Regions from separate parts of the Chromobacterium sp. HL1 genome, predicted to be linked through region 2. Evidence: predicted binding sites of a transcription regulator. Region 2 holds the regulator's gene; each other region holds the start of a gene.
What was found. The regulator FNR, encoded in region 2, switches genes on or off when oxygen is low (the NO sensors DNR and NnrR bind a similar motif). The targets are predictions, from matches to a motif close to TTGATNNNNATCAA.

Region 1 (4,837 bases), 820 kb from region 2:
CTTCGCCGGCTGGCAGGTCAAGGACGGACGCTTGTCGGTGGACCTGCGCTATCTGCTGGAGCAGCGCCAGCTCAAGGGCGAGAACCGGGTGGTGATCGATTCCCTGCAACTGGGCGACGAGCTGCCGGACAGCGAATACAAGGGCCCGCGGCTGCCGCTGCGGCTGGCGGTGGCCATTCTGGAGGACAGCGACAAGCGCATCGATCTGGACCTGCCGGTGGCCGGCAGCCTGGACGATCCGCAGTTCAGCTACGGCAAGATCATCTGGAAAGCCATCGTCAACGTGGTGACCAAGGTGGTGACCGCGCCGTTCCGCGCGCTGGGCGCCTTGCTGGGCGGCGAGGGCTTCGACGATATCCGCTTCGTGGCCGGCGAGGCCAATGTGACGCCGCCGGAGCGGGAGAAGCTGGTCAAGGTGGCCGGGCTGATGGTCAAGCGGCCCAAGTTGATGCTGTCCATCAGCGGCGGTTACAACGCCGACGCGGACCGCAAGGAAATGGCGCGCGCGCAAACCGATCTGGCGATCTTCGCCGCCGCCGGCCATCAGCTGGGCGCCGGCGAGCCGCTGCCGCTGCCGGACATGCAGGACGAGGAAATCCTGTCCGCGGTCAAATCGGTGTACGGCAAGCAGATCGGCCGCTTCAAGCTGCTGGGCCACACGCTGAAGCCGGGCGGGCCGTCCGGCGCGGCCCTGGGCAAGCTGCTGCGGGACGAGTTGATCGCCGCGCAGAGCATCACCGACGCCAGCCTGCAGCAACTGGCCAAGCAACGCGCCGCCAACGCGCGCGCGGCCATGCTCAAGACCGACCCGGCCTTGCAGGAGCGCATCCAGCTGGGCGAGCCGGTCAAGGTCTCCGCCGGCCGCGACGGGGTGCCGCTGGAGGTGAAGCTGAAGACGCCGTGAGGCGGCGGCCGCGCGTCGTGTTTTTACCCATGACAAGCGGGAAAAGCGGCGGCGGCGTGGAATAGCGCTTGATATGTGTCAACGAACGGCGTAACTACATATAGTGTAATACGCCGTTTTTCTTTTCCAGATATTGCGTATCGGACGTGTTGAAACCTTTTGCGGCCCACACGGTCCATTGCATGCTGGAAGGGGGCCGCCCTGGCCGCCGCAGGCCGCAATTCAAGAGGAACCGGGAACCATGAAGCAGGAAAACATCGCCGCCATGACCGAGCAGGACATCTCCCGCGAGGTGCTGTTGGAAAAATACGCCAAGAACGGCGAACACAGCGTGAGCGAAGTGCGCCTGCGCGTGGCCAAGGCGCTGGCGGCGCTGGAAAGCGAGCCGGCTCGTTTCGAGCCGTTGTTCTATCAGGCGCTGGAAAACGGCTTCATTCCCGGCGGCCGCATCAATTCCGCCGCCGGCACCGATCTGCGCGCCACCTTGATCAATTGCTTCGTGCAGCCGGTGGGCGATTCGGTGTCCGAAACCGAAAACGGCAAGGTGGGCATTTACGAGGCCTTGCTGCAGGCGGCGGAAACCATGCGCCGCGGCGGCGGCGTTGGCTACAACTTCTCGCGCATCCGTCCCAAGGGCGCGCGGGTCAAGGGCACCAATAGCCGCGCGTCCGGCCCGGTGTCCTATATGCGAGTGTTCGACCGCAGTTGCGAAACGGTGGAGTCCGCCGGCGCGCGCCGCGGCGCGCAGATGGGGGTGCTGGACATTTCCCACCCGGACGTGGAGGACTTCATCCACGCCAAGGACCAGGGCGATCTGCGCAATTTCAATATCTCGGTGGGCGTCTCCGACGACTTCATGCGCGCGGTGGAGGCGGACGCCGCCTGGGAGCTGACCCACGCGGTGGAGCCGTCGTCCAACGCTTTCCCCGACAGTTATCAGCGCGCGGACGGCCTGTGGGTCTACCGCGCGGTGCCGGCGCGCGAGCTGTGGCGGCAGATCATGGCCTCCACCTACGATCACGCGGAGCCGGGCGTGCTGTTCATGACCCGCATCAATCAGGACAACAATCTGTCCTATTGCGAGGTGATCGAGTCCACCAACCCCTGCGGCGAGCAGCCGCTGCCGGATTACGGCTGCTGCGATCTGGGCTCCATCAATCTGTGCCGCCACGTGCGCCAGCCCTTTGGCGACAAGCCCAGCTTCGACTTCAAGAGCTTCGAGAAAGTGGTGCGCATGTCGGTGCGCATGCTGGACAATGTGCTGGACCTGACGGTGTGGCCGCTGGAAGAGCAGCAGCGCGAGGCGCAGGCCAAGCGCCGCGTCGGTCTGGGCTTCACAGGCCTGGGCGACGCGCTGATCATGCTGAAAATACGCTATGACAGCGAGGAGGGCCGCCGCTTCGCCAGCCGCATTTCCGAGGCGATGCGCGACGCCGCCTACGACGCCTCGGTGGATCTCGCCATCGAGAAGGGCGGCTTCCCGCTGTTCGACGCCGACGCCTACCTGGCCGCGCCGCATTGCGCCAGCCGGCTGCCGGAGGCGATCAAGGCGCGCATCCGCAAGCACGGCATCCGCAACTCGCACCTGTTGTCCATCGCGCCCACCGGCACCATTTCGCTGGCCTTCGCCGACAACGCCTCCAACGGCATCGAGCCGCCGTTCTCCTGGTTCTACACCCGCAAGAAGCGCATGGCCGACGGCAGCCAGCAGGAATACCTGGTGGAAGACCACGCTTACCGCGTTTACCGGATGCAGGGCGGCGACACCAACGCCTTGCCGGACTACTTCGTCTCCGCGCTGGAAATGAGCGCGCTGGACCATATGCGCATGGTGGCGGCGGTGGCGCCCTATATCGACACCGCCATTTCCAAGACGGTGAACGTGCCCGGCGATTACCCCTTCGACGATTTCGAAAGCCTCTATCTGGAAGCCTGGCGCGCCGGCCTGAAGGGCATCACCACCTACCGGCCCAATAATGTGCTGGGTTCGGTGCTGTCGGTGGAGCCGGCCAAGCCCAGCGCCGCCACACCGCAGGACCTGTCCGGCAGCGGCGACGGCGACCCGGACCGCCGCGTGGTGCTCAACACCGCGCCGACGCCGGCGCTGTCCAGCCTGAAATGGCCGAACCGGCCCAAGCTGAAGGAAGGCAACCCGTCGTGGACCTTCATGGTGGAAGGCGACGCCGGCGATTTCGCCGTGGTGGTGGGCCATGTGGAGAACGGCCGGGTGTCGCCGTTCGAATGCTGGGTCAACGCCACGGAAGAACAGCGCGGCCTGGGCGCGGTGGCCAAGACTCTGTCCATGGACATGCGCTGCCGCGATCACGGTTGGCTGGCGGCCAAGCTGGACGCGCTGTCGCACACCAACGGCGACAAGCGCTATGTGTTCGATCTGGGCGAGCGCACCGTTTACGCCACCTCGGCCTCGGCGGCCTTGGGCCAGGTGGTGCGTCATCGCGTCGAGCAATTGGGCGCGCTGCCGGCGGACCAGAACGAGCCGACGCCGGTGATGGACGCGCTGTTCGCGCGCAAGGAGCCCAAATCGGGCACCGACGGCACCATGAGCTGGTCGGTGGACGTCAGCAACCCGCAAACCGGCGACGACTTCGTGCTCTTCATCAAGGAACTGGTGCTGCCCAACGGCCAGCGCCGGCCGTATTCGATGTGGCTGGCCGGCGCCTACCCGCGCGAGCTGGACGGCCTGTGCAAAATGCTGAGCCTGGACATGCGGGTGATAGATCCGGCCTGGATCGGCCTCAAGCTGCGCAAGCTGCTGAGCTACGCCGAGCCGCAGGGCGATTTCTTCGCCCGCATCCCCGGCGTGGAAAAATCGCAGAGCTGGCCGTCCACCGTCGCCTATCTGGCGCAGCTGATCATCCACCGCTACGCGATGCTGGGCGTGCTGACCGAGGAAGGCGTGCCGCTGGAGGAGATGGGGGTGATGGTGCCGGAGCAGAGCGATCTGTTCAGCCCGGAAGCCAGCGCCGCCTTGAAACAGGTGCCGGGCAAACCCTGCCCGGAATGCGGCAACCACGCGCTGATCAAGAAAGACGGTTGCGAGTTCTGCACCGCCTGCGGCCACGTCGGCGCTTGCGGTTGAGCTTTAAACGGGTCGACTAAATGCAATGGCCCCGGCGTTTGCCGGGGCCATTGTCGTTTGGGGCAAGCGTCAATACAGTCCGTTTTGAACCGCCTTGCTGCGGCACTGCACATAGGGCAGGCCGTTGGGTTTGCCCGGGAAGGGATAGCTTTCCCCCACCTTGCTCAACATCGCCGCGCTGCTGCTCTTGCGCTGGGCTTTCTTGATCGCGCTCTTGATGGCGGCGGCGTCGCCGTCCACGAACAGCGCCAGGAAACCGCCGTCCACTTCGGACAGCTGCACGGAGCGGATAGGCAGGCCGCCGTAGTCATAGCCTCCCGGCAAGGCCAGCTCGTGTTCCCATACCTGATTGGGCGTGGTGCCGGCGGCGGCGGCCAGCAGTTTGGCGACGCCGTTTTCGCTGAGGTTGAGATTGTGGCAGCTCAGCTGCGCCGCCAAGGCCTTGTTCTTGCCGCCGCCGGCCTGGGCGCCGCCGGTCGCTTTGCTCAGACGATAAACGCCGTCGAAGGGCACGTCGCCGAAGGCGCTGGCGCACCGCTCCACCTGCACTTGCACCGCGGAGGCCTGGGGCAGGACGTTCATCGTGCAGATGCCTTCGCTATAGCGCCACTGTCCGCCGTTGGCCTGCAACTGTCCGCTGCCGGAGCCGGAGCGCAGTTGGCCGGGTTTGCCTTTTTGCATGACTTCCAGTTCGAACTTGCCGTTGGGACGGATGGTCAGCGTGCGCTCGAACTGTTTGTCGGAGCCGTCGTAGACGCCGGGAGCCATCGGGGCGGCGGCGCCGTCCGCGGCGGGATCTTTTTGCAGCGCCTTCTTGATGCCGTCCTTGAGAA
Region 2 (4,837 bases):
AGACAAAGCCCAGCTTGTCCACATACCAGGCGATGGCTTCATCGTAATCCGTCACCACCAGGGCGACCGAACCCAAAAACTGTTTCATATCACGCTCCAAACAAAAACGGCGCCCCCGAGGACGCCGTGACGCGTTAGCCGCTCAAGCCCCAAGGGGCCAAGCCGACAGCGCTTACTTGCCGATATGCGGCGCCAGCGTATGCAGCAGCTGCGCCAGCACTTTCGGGTTGGCGGCGACGATGTCGCCGGACTCCAGCCAGCCTTGTTCGCCGGACAAATCGGTGACGATGCCGCCCGCTTCCTGCACGATCAGGCTGCCCGCGGCGATGTCCCAAGGCTTGAGGTTCAGCTCCCAGAAACCTTCCACGCGGCCGCAAGCGACATTGCACAGGTCCAGCGAGGCCGCGCCTTCGCGGCGCACGCCGGCGGTCTTGGCCAGCACATCCTTGAGCATGCCCAGGTATTGGTCGATATAGCTTTGGTCGGACACCGGGAAGCCGGTGGCGATCACACATTCATTCATCATGAAGCGTTTGGACACGCGGATGCGGCGATCGTTGAGGAAGGCGCCGACGCCGCGCGAGGCGGTGAACAGATCGTTGCGGTTGGGGTCGAAGACCACGGCTTGCTGCACCTGGCCCTTATGCGCCAGCGCGATGGAGATCGCGTACTGCGGGTGGCCGTGCAGGAAGTTGGTAGTGCCGTCGATCGGATCGATGATCCACTCGTATTCCGACGAACCGATGCCTTTCGCGCCGGACTCTTCTGCTAGAATCGCGTGCTTGGGATAAGCTTCCAGAATGGAAGCGATGATGGACTCTTCCGCGGCGCGGTCCACTTCGGTCACGAAGTCATTGTGTTTCTTGCGCTCTACGCGCACCGCGTCGAGATTCAGCGACGCGCGCTGGATGACACTGCCGGCGCGGCGAGCGGCTTTCACCGCGACATTGAGCATCGGATGCATTGACGGCCTCTACACTTTCAACCATGACAGACGTCCGCCACATGACGCGACGTCTGCTAGTAACAATCTGGGTTAAGGAACAAGAAAAACCCGGCGCAATCGGGCAAGGCGACACGCCTGCCCAATCCGGCAAACGCTGGCCTTGCGCGCAAAACGGCGCGCGGGCTTTTCGATAAGCCGGCTATTTTAATGTGAAACTGCTGATGAATAAACCCCAAGTACCTGATTTTCTGAAAAACATTCGCATCGTGTTGGCCCGCCCCAACCATCCGGGCAATATCGGCTCCGCCGCCCGGGCGATGAAAACCATGGGCCTGAGCCGGCTGTATCTGGTTGAACCCAAAGTGTTTCCCAGCGACGAGGCCAATACGCTGGCCTCCGGCGCGGTGGATCTTCTGGAGCAGGCCACCGTGGTGTCCAGCCTGGCCGAGGCCTTGCAAGACGTCACCATCGCCTGCGCGCTGACCAGCCGCCGTCGCGAGCTGACCACCCCGCTGTCCACCCCGCGCCAGACCACGCCGGAACTGGTGGCGCGCGCCCGCGCCGGCGAACAGGTGGCCCTGGTGTTCGGCAACGAGACCTTCGGCCTGTCCATTGAAGAAGTCGAACAATGCAACCGCCTGGTGACCATCCCCGGCAACCCGGACTACTTCTCGCTGAATCTGGCGATGGCGGTGCAGGTGATGACTTACGAATTGTTCAGCCACACCGGCGTGGACGTCGACTATCTGCGCGCCGACAGCGACGCGGCGGCGCTGGGCGAGGTGGAGGGCTTCTGCGGCCACCTGGAACAGACCATGGACAAGATAGGCTATTTCCGCCGCCGCAACAGCGAACGGATGATGCGCCGGATGCGCACCCTGTTCAACCGCGCCGGCCTGCTGCGCGAGGAAATCGACATCCTGCGCGGCTTCCTCAAACAGGTGCAGCGCGCCGCCGACGGCGAAGTCCGCCGCGACGCGCCCGGACAGGATGGCGAATAAGCCGCTATTCACCCTGCCCTACGCGCACCCGGCGGTGCGCGATCTGGCTTTTCTGCTCTCCGCGCCCTCGCCCTGGCGCAGCGGCGCGGACATCCCGCCGCAGCGGCTGCTGGGGGCCGACGGCCCGGCCTTGCTGCAAACGCTGGACGCCGATCCTGCCGAACTTCAGCACTGGCTGGCGCGCCAGCCCACCCGCCGTCTGGGCCATTACGCGGAACGGCTGCTGTCCTTCTGGTTCCGGCTGGCGCCGCACATCGAACTGGTGGCCAGCAATCTGCCGGTGCGCGCGCCGGACGGCCGCACCGTCGGCGAGTTCGACTTCCTGCTGCGCCTAGACGGCCAACCGCTGCATCTGGAAGCCGCCAGCAAGTTCTATCTGCAACTGGGCCGCAGCGCGGACACCTTGACCGGCCCCAGCCTGCGCGACGCCTGGGCGCTGAAAGCCCATAAACTGCAAACCCAGCTGCGCCTGTCCCGCCACCCGGCGGCGCAAGCGACGCTGCCGGCGGGCTTTGAGGGCTGCGCGGTCGGCGCCCGGCTCAGCGGCTGGCTGTTCCACGCCCGCGACACCGCGCCGGAAGCGCCGCCCGGCGCCCAGCCGCTGTACGGGCAATACTGGCCGCTGCGCGGCGACTGGCCGGCGTTGAATGCGGATTCGCGCTGGGCCTGGCTGCCCAGGCTCAGTTGGCTGGCGCCGGCGCGCCGCTCGCGGGAACACACCGCCGACGCGGCGGAACTGCGCGCGCGCCTGGAACAGGCCGAGGCGCCGCAGCTGCTGGCCGAACTGCAGCCCGGCCCCGACGGCGACTGGCATGAAGTGGCCCGCGGCTTCGCCGTGCCGCCGGGCTGGCCTCAGGAAGCGCCGCTGTCGCGGCTGCTGCTGCAAATCGCGGACTGCGCGCCGGCCCCATGAAAAAAGGCAAGCCCGAGGGCTTGCCTTGCGTTTTCCATCTGTCCGCCCGCGCGGCGGAATCAATGTCCGTTGGCGTGAGCGCAGCCGGAAATCAGCGCCTTCAATTCGTCCACCATCACCAGTTGGATGTGCTTGTGATCGACGGTGATCCAGCCTTGCTGCTGGAACTTGGACAGCGTGCGGCTGACGGTTTCCAGCTTCAGGCCGAGGAAGCTGCCGATTTCCTCGCGGCTCATGCGCAGGATGAAGTCGTTGGCGGCGAAGCCGCGGGTGGACAGACGCTGCGACAGATTGAGCAGGAAGGCGGCCAGGCGCTCTTCCGCCTTCATGTTGCCCAATAACAACATTACATTCTGATCGCGAACGATCTCGCGGCTCATCAGACGGTAGAAATGGTGCTGCAGGGTGGGAATTTCGCGGCCCAGGCTCTCCATGCGGCTGAACGGCAGCTCGCACACCTCGCTGTCCTCCAGCGCGATGGCGTCGCAGCCGTGCACATTGGCGGAAATGCCGTCCAGGCCCATCAGTTCGCCGGACATATGGAAGCCGGTGACCTGCTCGCGGCCGTCCTGGCTGGCGACGCTGGTCTTGAAGAAGCCGGTGCGCACCGCGAACAGCGAACGGAAGCCTTCGCCGCTGCGGAACAAGTACTCGCCGCGCTTCAAACGGCGGCTTTGGCGGATCACCGCGTCGAGCTGGGTCAGCTCCTCGCGGTTAAGCCCCACAGGTAGACAAAGTTCCTTCAGGCTGCAGTTGGAGCAGGAGACCTTCAGGTTATGCAAAGAGATATGGTTCTGATCGGACATGGCATGTTTAGTACAAGCTTGCGATGAAGCTTGACCCTTATCAAAGCGAAATTCGCAGGATTTCCGCAAATTTACCAGTCCACCAGAGGTTTTGCCATCCAAATACGACATGAAGACCACCCACCCATTTTCTCCTGCCCATTTTGAATTCGACCGCGCGCTGATTGAGCGCCTCGACGGGACAGGTCCTAGATATACGTCATACCCGACAGCGGATCGCTTTACGCCGGGTTTTGCCGAAAGAGACTACATCCACTGGCTACGGCAGCGCAGCATCGGCGCCAACCGGAAACCTTTATCATTGTACGCTCATATACCTTTTTGCAACACTATCTGCTACTACTGCGGTTGCAACAAGATCATCACCAAGGACAGCGGCAAAGCGGACTTGTACCTGGACTACCTGGAGAAGGAGGTCCGCATGATCGCCTCCTGTCTGGGCCGCCGCGAGCAAGTGATACAGCTGCATTTCGGCGGCGGCACCCCCACTTTCTTGTCCGACGCGCAACTGGAACGATTGATGACCTTGCTCAAGACTCATTTCGAGTTCTTGAAGGAGGGGGAGTATTCCATAGAAATAGACCCGCGCAAAGTCAGCGCGGCGACAATCTTCAAACTGGCCGAACTCGGCTTCAACCGCATCAGCGTCGGGATTCAGGACTTTGAACCGGCGGTGCAGCAGGCGGTGAACCGGGTGCAGTCCGAAGAGGAAACGCTGGAGGTGATCCAGGCCGCGCGCGACGCCGGCTTCAAGTCCGTCAGCGTCGACCTGATCTACGGCCTGCCGCTGCAGACCCGGGAATCGGTGCGCCGCACGCTGGACAAGGTGATCGCCATCGGGCCGGACCGGCTGGCGCTGTACAACTACGCCCACCTGCCCACCGTGTTCATGCCGCAGCGGCGCATCAACGAGGCCGATCTGCCCTCGCCGGAAACCAAGCTGGACATCCTGCAGGACTCGGTGCAGCGCCTGGCCGACGCCGGCTATGTCTTCATCGGCATGGATCACTTCGCCAAGCCGGACGACGAACTGGCCTCCGCCCTGCGCCAGGGCCGGCTGCAACGCAATTTCCAGGGTTACTCCACCCATGCGGACTGCGACATGATCGGTCTTGGCGTGTCCTCCATCGGCAAGGTCGGCCCCTGTTACAGCCAGAGCGCCAAGGACTTG
Region 3 (4,837 bases), 270 kb from region 2:
GCTCCAGATCGATGCGCTCGGGGCGGTATTCGATGCCCCAGCGCGGCATGCCTTCGTCCATCGCGCGTTGCTGGCCGGGAGACAGATGGCCTTGGCGCAGCACGAAGCTGCGGATGGCGCGTTGAAATGCCGGATTTTCCATAGAGAAGCCTGCTTAAAAACTCAAAAAAACCGCGATGTTACCGAATCTTGGCCGCCGAAGCGAGCGCGGCGGCGATGCGCTCCGGCGCTTGGGCCAGCGCCGCCAGGTAGTCGGCGGTGTCGGGCCAGCGGGGAGCCGGCAGCAATTCCCGGCGCAAGCGCCGGTTGCTAAGCCGTCTGGACTCCATCATATAAGACCATAGACCAGCGGAAACCCGGGCGCGGACCTCCTCGCGCGACAACAGGGGCGGCAAGGTCAGGTCCAGCGCGGCGGCCAGCCGGCGATACCATTCGCTGATCGGCAGCGGCTGATCGTCGCTGGCGTTGAATACGCGCGGACCGCCGCGGCATTGCAGCAAGGCGGCCACGCAAGCGGCGGCGAGGTCGTCGGCGTGGATGTGATTGCTCCAGCTGTCCTCCTCCGGCCGGATCAGCGGCGTTTGCGAGGCGAAGCGGCTCAGCGGCAGGCGGTCGTCGGCGTAGATGCCCGGCGCGCGCAGCACCGTCAACTGGCAGCCGTGGGCGGCGGCGAAGCCGCGCAAGCAGGTTTCCGCGTCCAGGCGGCGCCAGGCGCGGTCATTGTGCGGGCGGAGGCGGGCGCCTTCGTCCAGCAAAGCCCCGTCGGCATTGCCGTACACGCCGCTGGTGCTGATATAGACTAGACGCTGTGGTATCCTGCAACCTTTTGCCAACGCAGACAACAACTTGCGCATGCGCAAGTCCTTGCGGCCGATTTCCTGGGGGGGAGCGGTCAGCAGCAGATCGTCGGCCAGGCCGGCCAAACGGCGCAAAGCGCGGGGGTCGTCCAGATCGCCCCGGATGGGCGTGACGCCCTGGCGGCGCAGCGCTTCCGCGCTAGCGTTGGAACGGCACAGCGCCAGCACCCGCCAGCGGCGGGTCAGTTCCGGCAGGGCGCGGCGCGCGACATCGCCGGCGCCGATGATCATTAAGGTTCGCATGATGCGCATTTTAGCCAGATATTGAGTAGAGGAAACAGATGACAGCGCAGGTGAAAGTGCTCCCCAGCGGGCATACATTTGGCGTCGAGCCGCATGAAACCGTATTGGAAGCGGCGTTGCGCCAGGGCGTGGGCCTGCCTTACGGCTGCCGCGACGGCGCGTGCGGCGCCTGCAAAGGCAAGGTGGTGGAAGGCGAAGTGAGCCAGGACGGTTTCCAGGAAAAGGCCTTGACCGAGGCCGAACGCGCCCAGGGCATGGCGCTGTTCTGTTGCGCCCGCCCCAAGGGCGACATCGCCATCGAGGCGCGCGAAGTGGCCGGCGCCGGCGATATCCAGATCAAGACCTTGCCGTGCCGCGTAGAGAAAATCGAAAAAATCCACGACGTGGCGGTGCTCAAGCTCAAGCTGCCGGTGTCCGAGCGCTTGCAGTTCAAGGCTGGCCAATACATCGACATCCTGATGAAGGACGGCAAGAAGCGCAGTTTCTCCATCGCCAACGCGCCGCATGACGACGCTTTCCTGGAACTGCATATCCGCAATCAGCCGGGCGGCTCTTTTTCCGAGTATGTGTTCAGTCAGATGAAGGAGCGCGAGATCATGCGCTTCAAAGGCCCGCTGGGCTCTTTCTTCCTGCGCGAGGATTCCGACAAGCCCATTCTCTTCGTGGCCAGCGGCACCGGCTTCGCGCCGGTCAAGGGCATCATCGAGCACGCGATTCATAGCGGCATCCAGCGCGAGATGGTGTTCTACTGGGGCGCGCGCACCAAGGCGGATCTTTACATGGCGGATCTGGCCGGCGCCTGGCAGGCGCAGCATCCCAACATCACCTTCATCCCCGTGCTGTCCGACGCGCTGCCGGGCGACGAGTGGGCGGGCCGCACCGGTTTTGTTCACCAGGCGGTGCTGGAGGATTTCGACGATCTGGCCGGCTATCAGGTTTACGCCTGCGGCGCGCCGCTGATGGTGGAGGCTGCGCACGGCAGCTTCACCCGCGAGCGCGGCTTGCCGGAAGACGAGTTCTTCTCCGACGCCTTCTTCCTGTCCAAGGACATGGGCGGCAGCAAGTGAACACGCCGGCGAGACAGGGATGACGTAAGCCGATTTTTTCAGCTGAACTGATTCGAACTGTATCGCCTGACGCACAACTGTAATGATATAAGTTGCTGATTTTTAGGAAATGAGCCCTTGGCGCGAGCCAGGGGCTTTTTATTTGTCTTGCATCAAACTTGGGGGTCATGCCATTTGATTTGCGTCAATGGACGGGCCGCCCAACTGGCTAAGATGAGGATCAAGAAACCTATATGGGGCGTGGCCCCGGAAAAGGAGTGGCGATGGAACTTCTGACTCTTCTTCTTTCCGACGATGTCGGCATTTTAAGCTTGGTGACCATTGTGGTGACCACCTTGGTGGTGCTGGGCGCTCTGGTGGCGATTTTCAAGAACGTGAAAAAACCGGAGTGAGCGCCTGGGCAAACAGGATGTGTTTATCCTCTTGATGTGTGTGTTGGTGGATGCGGTGGTGGGCCGCATCCACTTTTTTTTGCCCGCAATTGCCGTGGCTGGTCTGCCTTATTCTCCGTCTCCTCTCTCTATCTTTATCTCACTGCTTCTTTGTCCCGTCTCTTTTGGCCGTTTGCGGCTCTTCTCTATTGGACGCGTTCAGACAATCTGATATTGCGTTTTATTTTTAATAAAAATTAAATACAAAATTAATTAAATGTTTTGTGCGCAGCACAATTGTTAGTTCTGCCAATTGTGTCTGGGGCTTCTATAAAGCTTTTGTTCTAATGTCGGGATGGGGCGAATGGAGCGGGAGGACGCTATTTGACGCAGGTCAAACGGATGTTCGACTGTTCTGGCGATCACTAAATCCGGGGTATACCATTGTCTCAGATGATAAGAATTTAATTATATAACAACAGATTTGCAGGTTAATGTACTCTCACGGAGAACGAAAATGTCTACGGAAACTGAAACCCAAGGCGGCGGCGCTCCCAAGCTCAAGCTTGGCGCGCTGACCGCTCTGGTGGTGGGCTCCATGATCGGCGGCGGCATCTTCTCGCTACCGCAGAATATGGCGGCGGGCGCCGGAGCCGGCGCCATCTTGATCGGTTGGGTGATTACCTTCTTCGGGATGTTGACTCTGGCATTCGCCTTTCAGATGCTGGCCAATCGCAAACCGGAAGTGGAGGGCGGCGTCTACGGCTACGCCAAGGCGGGTTTCGGCAACTATATGGGCTTCAACTCGGCCTGGGGTTACTGGATTTCGGCCTGGATCGGCAACGTATCCTACTTTGTGGTGATGTTCTCGGCGCTGGCCTTCTGGTTCCCGGTGTTCGGCGAAGGCAATACCACCACCGCCATCGTCTGCGCGTCCATTCTGTTGTGGGCCTTGCACTTCCTGGTGTTGCGCGGCGTGCACGGCGCGGCCTTCATCAACACCATCACCACCGTGGCCAAACTGGTGCCGCTGGCGCTGTTCATCCTGCTGGTCATTTTCGCCTTCAAAGTGGATACCTTTAATCTGGACTTCTGGGGCTCGGCCAAACTCGGCTCGGTCGTCGATCAAGTCAAGAGCACCATGTTGGTGACGGTATGGGTGTTCATCGGCATCGAAGGCGCGTCGATGTTCTCCAGCCGTGCGGAAAACATGAAAGAAGTGGGCAAGGCCACCGTGATCGGCTTCCTGCTGACCATCGCCCTGCTGGTTGCGGTATCGGTGCTGTCGCTGGGCGTGATGTCGCAAACTGAACTGGCCGCGCTGAAGAACCCGTCCACCGCCTATGTGCTGGAAAAAGCCATCGGCCCCTGGGGCGCCAATCTGATGAACGCCGGTCTGGTGATCTCGGTGGGTGGCGCGCTGCTGGCCTGGACGCTGCTGGCTTCCGAAGCGCCCTACCTGGCGGGCAAAGACGGCGTGATGCCCAAAGTGTTCGGCACCACCAACGCCAATGGCTCCCCGGCCGCCTCGCTGTGGCTGACCAACGGCCTGATCCAACTGTTCCTGATCATCACGCTGTTCAGTTCCGCGGGCTACCTGGCGCTGCTGTCGCTGGCTACCTCGATGATTCTGATTCCTTACCTGTTGTGCTCCGGCTACGCCTTGCTGGTGGCCAAGCGCGGCGAGGGCTACGCCCAGGGCGAATCCAGCGGCAAAGAGTTCAGCATCGCCGCCGTCGCCTCGGTCTACGGCGTCTGGCTGATCTACGCCGCCGGCCTGAAGTATCTGTTCCTGTCCATGGTGCTGTACGCCCCGGGCCTGCTGTTCTACCTGTGGGCTCGCAAGGAGCGCGGCGAGAAAGCGTTCACCGGCGCCGAGGCGGTACTGGCTGCGCTGATTGTAGTGGCGGGCTTGTTCGCCGCCTACGAACTGGCTACCGGAGCGCTGACGCTCTAAGCCGGAACCTTGTAAGAAGATTACCGGAGGCGCGCGAGATCCACGGGCCTCCACCAGCTCCCCCAATATCATTAAGGAGTTTGTCATGACCAAGTTTGGTGTTCATTCCGAGTGCGGCAAGTTGCGAACTGTGATGGTGTGCCGTCCCGGCCTGGCGCATAAGCGCCTGACCCCGGACAACTGCCACGGCCTGTTGTTCGATGACGTGATCTGGGTGGAACGCGCACAGAAAGACCATGCTTACATGGTTGAGCAAATGCGCTCCCGCGGCATCGAAGTGGTGGAGGTGCACGACGCGCTGGCCAAGGTCTTGGACGACAAAGCTTCCCGTGCCTGGATTCT
Region 4 (4,837 bases), 520 kb from region 2:
CGGCCTTATCAAGCGCTGGGCGCGCAATGCGCGCTGAGCGAGGCCCAGACCCTGGCGCAAATCGCCCACTGGCGGCAGCAAGGCGTCATCCGCCGCTTCGGCATGGTGGTGCGCCACCAGGAACTGGGCTACCGCGCCAACGCCATGTGGGTGTGGCGGATAGACGACGACGCCGAACGCGAGCGCGTGGCGCTGGCGCTGGCGGCGGAGCCGGCCGTCACCCTGTGCTACGAACGTCCGCCGCGTCCGCCGGACTGGCCCTACCAACTGTTCACCATGGTCCACGCCCGCGACGCGCAAAGCCTGGACGCCGCGCTGGCCGACATCCGCCGCCGGCACGGCCTGGAACGGCTGCCGCAGGCGGTGCTGCGCTCCACCCGGCGCTACAAACAAACCGGAGCCTGTTATGGATACGCCTGAAGCGCTGGCAATGCTGGACACGCTGGACGCCTTGGACGCGCGGCTGATAGACCGGCTGCAAGGCGGTTTCCCGCTGGTGTCGCGTCCCTACGCGGCGGCCGGGCGCAGCCTGGGCCTGGGCGAAGACGGCCTGATCCGGCGCTTGCGCCAACTGCTGCACGCCGGCGTGCTCAGCCGCTTTGGGCCGATGTACCAGATAGAACGCCTGGGCGGCCGCTTTGTGCTGGCCGCCTTGGCCGCGCCGGAAGCGCGCTTCGACGAGGTGGCCGCCGCCGTCAACGCGCTGCCGGCGGTGGCGCACAACTACCGCCGGGAACACCGGCTCAATATGTGGTTTGTGCTGGCCGCGGACAGCGCCGCCGCCATCGACGCCGCCCGGCGCGGCATCGAACTGGTGACCGGCCTGGAAGTGAACCTGTTTCCCAAAGAGCGGGAATACTTTGTGGGCATGCGTTTTCAGGTGGGCGGCGCGGCCCCGGTGGGCGCGGCCGCCGGCGCGCGGCGCACGGGCGAACCGGCCGCGCTGAGCGAGGACGACCGGAAGCTGATCCGCGCCACCCAGGCCGGCCTGCCGCTGTGCCGGCAGCCCTACCGCGACATTGCGCGGCGGCTGGGCTGGGCGGAGGCCGAAGTGACGGCGCGGCTGGCGCGCTGGCTGGAGCAGGGCGTGGTGCGCCGCATCGGCGCGGTGCCCAACCATTACGCCATCGGCTACCGGGCCAACGGCATGGCGGTGTTCGACGTGACCGACGAACAGGTGGACGCGCTGGGCGCGCAACTGGGCGGCCTGGACGCGGTCAGCCATTGCTACCGCCGACCGCGCCGGCCGGGCTGGCCGTACAACCTGTTCGCCATGCTGCACGGCAGCGAGCGGCCGGCGGTGCTGGCCGCGGTGGACGACGCGCGCGCCTTGCTGGGCGAGGCCTGCCGCGGCCACGAAGTGCTGTTTTCCAGCCGGATTTTGAAGAAAACGGGCCTGAGGCTTTGAGAACGTATTTACGATCTCGCGAGCTAGGGCGAGACAAGGCGAAAACGGCTGAGAAAGCGGAATGTACGCGTGGTACATGAGCATTTCGAAGCCGGTTTCAACGCTGTATCGCCGACGCGTAGCAGATCGTAAACAGGTTCTGAGGCGCTGCGGATTCCATTGACCCGCATCAAGGAGCCGCCGCCGCCCCCGGCCGCACACTGAGCCATCTTCCCGCGACGGAGCCGGCCATGTTGCGACTGACCCAATACCTGCGCCTGCTGCGCGAACCGGCGGCGGTCCCGCCGCCAGGGCGCGCCATGCCCGCCGGGCCGCAAGCCCCGGTGGTGATCTGGAACCTGATCCGCCGCTGCAACCTCACCTGCCAGCACTGCTACTCCACCTCCGCCAACCGCGACTTCGCCGGCGAACTGAGCACCGACGAAGCCTATGCGGTGCTGGACGATCTCCACGCCTACGGCGTGCGCGTGCTGATCCTGTCCGGCGGCGAACCGCTGCTGCGGCCGGACCTGCCGGCCATCGCCCGGCGCGCCAAGGCGCTGGGCTTCTATATCGGCCTGTCCAGCAACGGCACCCTGATGGACCCAGACCAGGTCGCCGTCTTGGCCGACATCGGTTTTGATTATGTGGGCGTCAGCCTGGACGGCATCGGCGCCACCCACGACCGCTTCCGGCGGCTGGACGGCGGCTTTGAACTGGCGCTGCGCGGCCTGCGGCTGGCGCGCGACGCCGGCCTGAAAGTGGGCATCCGCTACACCATGACCGAAGACAACGCCGCGGACCTGCCGGCGCTGCTGCAACTGATGGCGGACGAAGACATCGACAAGTTCTATTTCTCCCACCTCAACTACGCCGGACGCGGCAACAAGCACCGCGCGGACGACGCCCGCCACGCCCGCAGCCGCTGGGCGCTGGAGCTGCTGATCCAGCAAGCGCTGGCCCAGCTGGACGCCGGCCGGCCGCGGGACTTCGTCACCGGCAACAACGACGCGGACGGCGTCTACCTGCTGCACTGGGCGCGCCGGCATTATCCGGAGCGCGCCGACACCCTGCTGCGGGCGCTGCGGCGCTGGGGCGGCAACGCCAGCGGCGTCCACATCGCCAATATCGACAACCTGGGCAACGTCCACCCGGACACCATGTGGTGGAAAGTGACGCTGGGCAATGTGCGGGAACGGCCGTTTTCCGCGATATGGCAACAGCCGCAACACCCGCTGATGAGCGGCCTGCGCCAATCCCCGCGCCCGGTGGCCGGCCGTTGCGGCGCTTGTGGCCACCTGGATATCTGCAACGGCAATACCCGGGTGCGCGCCTGGGAGCTGAGCGGAGATTTTTGGGCGGCGGACCCGGCCTGTTATCTGAGCGATGCGGAAATCGGCGTGGAGCCGGGCCGCCACGCGCGGCCGGAGCTGACGCCGTGGAGCCGGGCGGCCCAACATTGAGGCGAGCGCCGTAGAGCCTGTTTACGATCTCTTTGAGAGGGATGATGGTTCAAAACCTCGAATACGCGGTTCCCCACCTATCCATGCAACGCTTCAACATATTGCAGCTGCCGGCGAGATTTTTTCTAAGAACGTGTTTACGATCTCGCGAGCAAGAGCGAGACAAGGCGAAAACGATCGAAAAAGCGGAATGTACGAGTGGTACATGAGCATTTTGAGGGCGTACTCACCGTGTAACGCTCCACGACGCGCAGCAGATCGTAAACAGGTTCTAATCACATCGAACTAGGCCGCTGCTGCCAATGGCCCATGGCCCTTGGCGGAGCGCGCTTTTATAGTGTAAGCCTCCGCCATTATCGAGCCACACCGTCATGAGCCATCTGGACATTCCATCCTTCCTGCGCCACCAGCCGCTGTTCCAGCAATTGTCCCCGGAGCAGATCCAGGCGCTGGTGCCGCATACCCAAGAACTACGCGGCCTCAAGGGCCAGGTGATTTTCCAGAAGGGCGACCCCTGCGACGGCATGTTCCTGGTGGTGTACGGCCGGGTGAAGCTGGCGCTGTCCTCGGCGCAGGGCAGTGAAAAAGTGATGGAAATCATCCACCCTGGCCAAAGCTTCGCCGAGGCGGTGATGTTCCTGGGCCGGCCCTGCCCGGTGATGGCCCAGTTCCTGGAAGACGGCATGCTGCTCAAGGTGGAGGCGGCCGGCATCCTGCAAGCGATAGACCACGATCCGGCCTTCGCCCGGCGCTTGCTGGCCGGCCTGTCGCTGCGCCTGCACGGCCTGGTGCGGGACGTGGAGCGCTACTCCATAGAAAGCTCCTTGCAGCGGGTGATTGGCTATCTGCTGCAACACCTCCCGGAAGACGGCGGCAGCCTCACGCCGCAGGTCTCGCTGCCGGTGAATAAAAGCCTGATCGCCTCCCGGCTGAACCTGACCCCGGAAACCTTTTCGCGGATGTTGCACCAGTTGATCGAGGCGGAGCTGATCCAGGTGGACGGACGCGACATCACGCTGGTGGATGTGGACAAGCTGAAGGCCTTTGGCAGCTGCGCCTAAAACGCCCCACGCCCCCAACCGTAGGGTGGGTGGAGCGTAGCGATACCCACGCGGAAACGGTTTGACGCTACAGGCCGCCGGACAGCCGCCTATTGGGTGGGTATCGCCTGACGGCTCCACCCTCCCTACCCAAACGCGGCCTCAAACACGGCTCCAACCGTAGGGTGGGAGGAGCGCAGCGATACCCGCGCGGAAACGAGTTTGACGCCACACCGCCGGACAGCCGGCTACGGCGTCCCCCACATGGTGTGTTGCCTTTGGACGGCCAAAGGCTCCGGCATTGGAGCGCCCACCAAGGCTTGGCGGGCGGTGACCATATTGCTGAAGCCCGCCAGCCGATAACACTGCCGCACACAGGTGTCGCGGTTGGTCCACTTCCCGGACGCCCACATCCGCAACAAGGCGGTACGGGCTGGCTCGTGCTCGCCGCGCCATTGGTCCCAAAGCTCAAAACCCACCTGCGCCCGCCTGATCTCCAGATGAATGCTGGCGGTGTCGGCCGGATGGTCCGGGTGCTCGTCCGTCAACGCAATGGCCCCGATGCGCTCTTCATAGGCGGAGATCAAACTGGCGGCGCGTTTGAGGACGTCGTGGTGCTGGATCAGCAGCCTCATCATGACAATGCTCTCCTTGGCCGCCATCACAACACTCCGTTGACGTGCTCCAGACCGCGTTGCAAACGCTGCTGTATCGGCTCCAGCAAGGCCAGCGCCTCCTCGCTGCTGAACAGCAAGGGCTCGTCGCGGCGTTCCAGCAAGGTCAGCAGTGCCAACAGCCCGGTGTGGGCGGCGCGGATGTCCATCACCCCGCTCAGCAAGGCGGAGTCCAGCTGGATATAGCAATCGTTCAATTGGCGGCCCAGATCGCCCAGCAGCAGCACATTGCCGGCGGCGGCGGGCAAGCGCTGAGCACAGGAATGCAGTTGC

Region 1: the regulator FNR is predicted to act here: its motif matches at 973-986, upstream of AB1Z25_RS12930 (adenosylcobalamin-dependent ribonucleoside-diphosphate reductase).
Region 3: the regulator FNR is predicted to act here: its motif matches at 2,342-2,355, upstream of AB1Z25_RS18165 (DUF3149 domain-containing protein).
Region 4: the regulator FNR is predicted to act here: its motif matches at 1,568-1,581, upstream of nirJ (heme d1 biosynthesis radical SAM protein NirJ).

The regions. Positions count from the first base shown of each region.
Region 1 covers NZ_CP162399.1:2,889,396-2,894,232, reverse strand. The annotation lists gene AB1Z25_RS12935 (DUF748 domain-containing protein) at 1-904, shown strand, start outside; gene AB1Z25_RS12930 (adenosylcobalamin-dependent ribonucleoside-diphosphate reductase) at 1,146-4,004, shown strand; gene AB1Z25_RS12925 (hypothetical protein) at 4,074-4,837, opposite strand, start outside.
Region 2 covers NZ_CP162399.1:3,713,202-3,718,038, forward strand. The annotation lists gene AB1Z25_RS16915 (VOC family protein) at 1-88, opposite strand, end outside; gene AB1Z25_RS16920 (inositol monophosphatase family protein) at 173-964, opposite strand; gene AB1Z25_RS16925 (RNA methyltransferase) at 1,168-1,947, shown strand; gene AB1Z25_RS16930 (DUF1853 family protein) at 1,937-2,860, shown strand; gene fnr (fumarate/nitrate reduction transcriptional regulator Fnr) at 2,920-3,666, opposite strand; gene hemN (oxygen-independent coproporphyrinogen III oxidase) at 3,776-4,837, shown strand, end outside.
Region 3 covers NZ_CP162399.1:3,986,129-3,990,965, reverse strand. The annotation lists gene trmB (tRNA (guanosine(46)-N7)-methyltransferase TrmB) at 1-142, opposite strand, end outside; gene AB1Z25_RS18175 (NAD-dependent epimerase/dehydratase family protein) at 180-1,100, opposite strand; gene AB1Z25_RS18170 (CDP-6-deoxy-delta-3,4-glucoseen reductase) at 1,139-2,167, shown strand; gene AB1Z25_RS18165 (DUF3149 domain-containing protein) at 2,431-2,559, shown strand; gene arcD (arginine-ornithine antiporter) at 3,056-4,495, shown strand; gene AB1Z25_RS18155 (arginine deiminase) at 4,581-4,837, shown strand, end outside.
Region 4 covers NZ_CP162399.1:4,233,012-4,237,848, reverse strand. The annotation lists gene ahbB (siroheme decarboxylase subunit beta) at 1-420, shown strand, start outside; gene ahbB (siroheme decarboxylase subunit beta) at 407-1,408, shown strand; gene nirJ (heme d1 biosynthesis radical SAM protein NirJ) at 1,639-2,850, shown strand; gene AB1Z25_RS19280 (Crp/Fnr family transcriptional regulator) at 3,222-3,911, shown strand; gene AB1Z25_RS19275 (hypothetical protein) at 4,139-4,528, opposite strand; gene AB1Z25_RS19270 (hypothetical protein) at 4,552-4,837, opposite strand, start outside.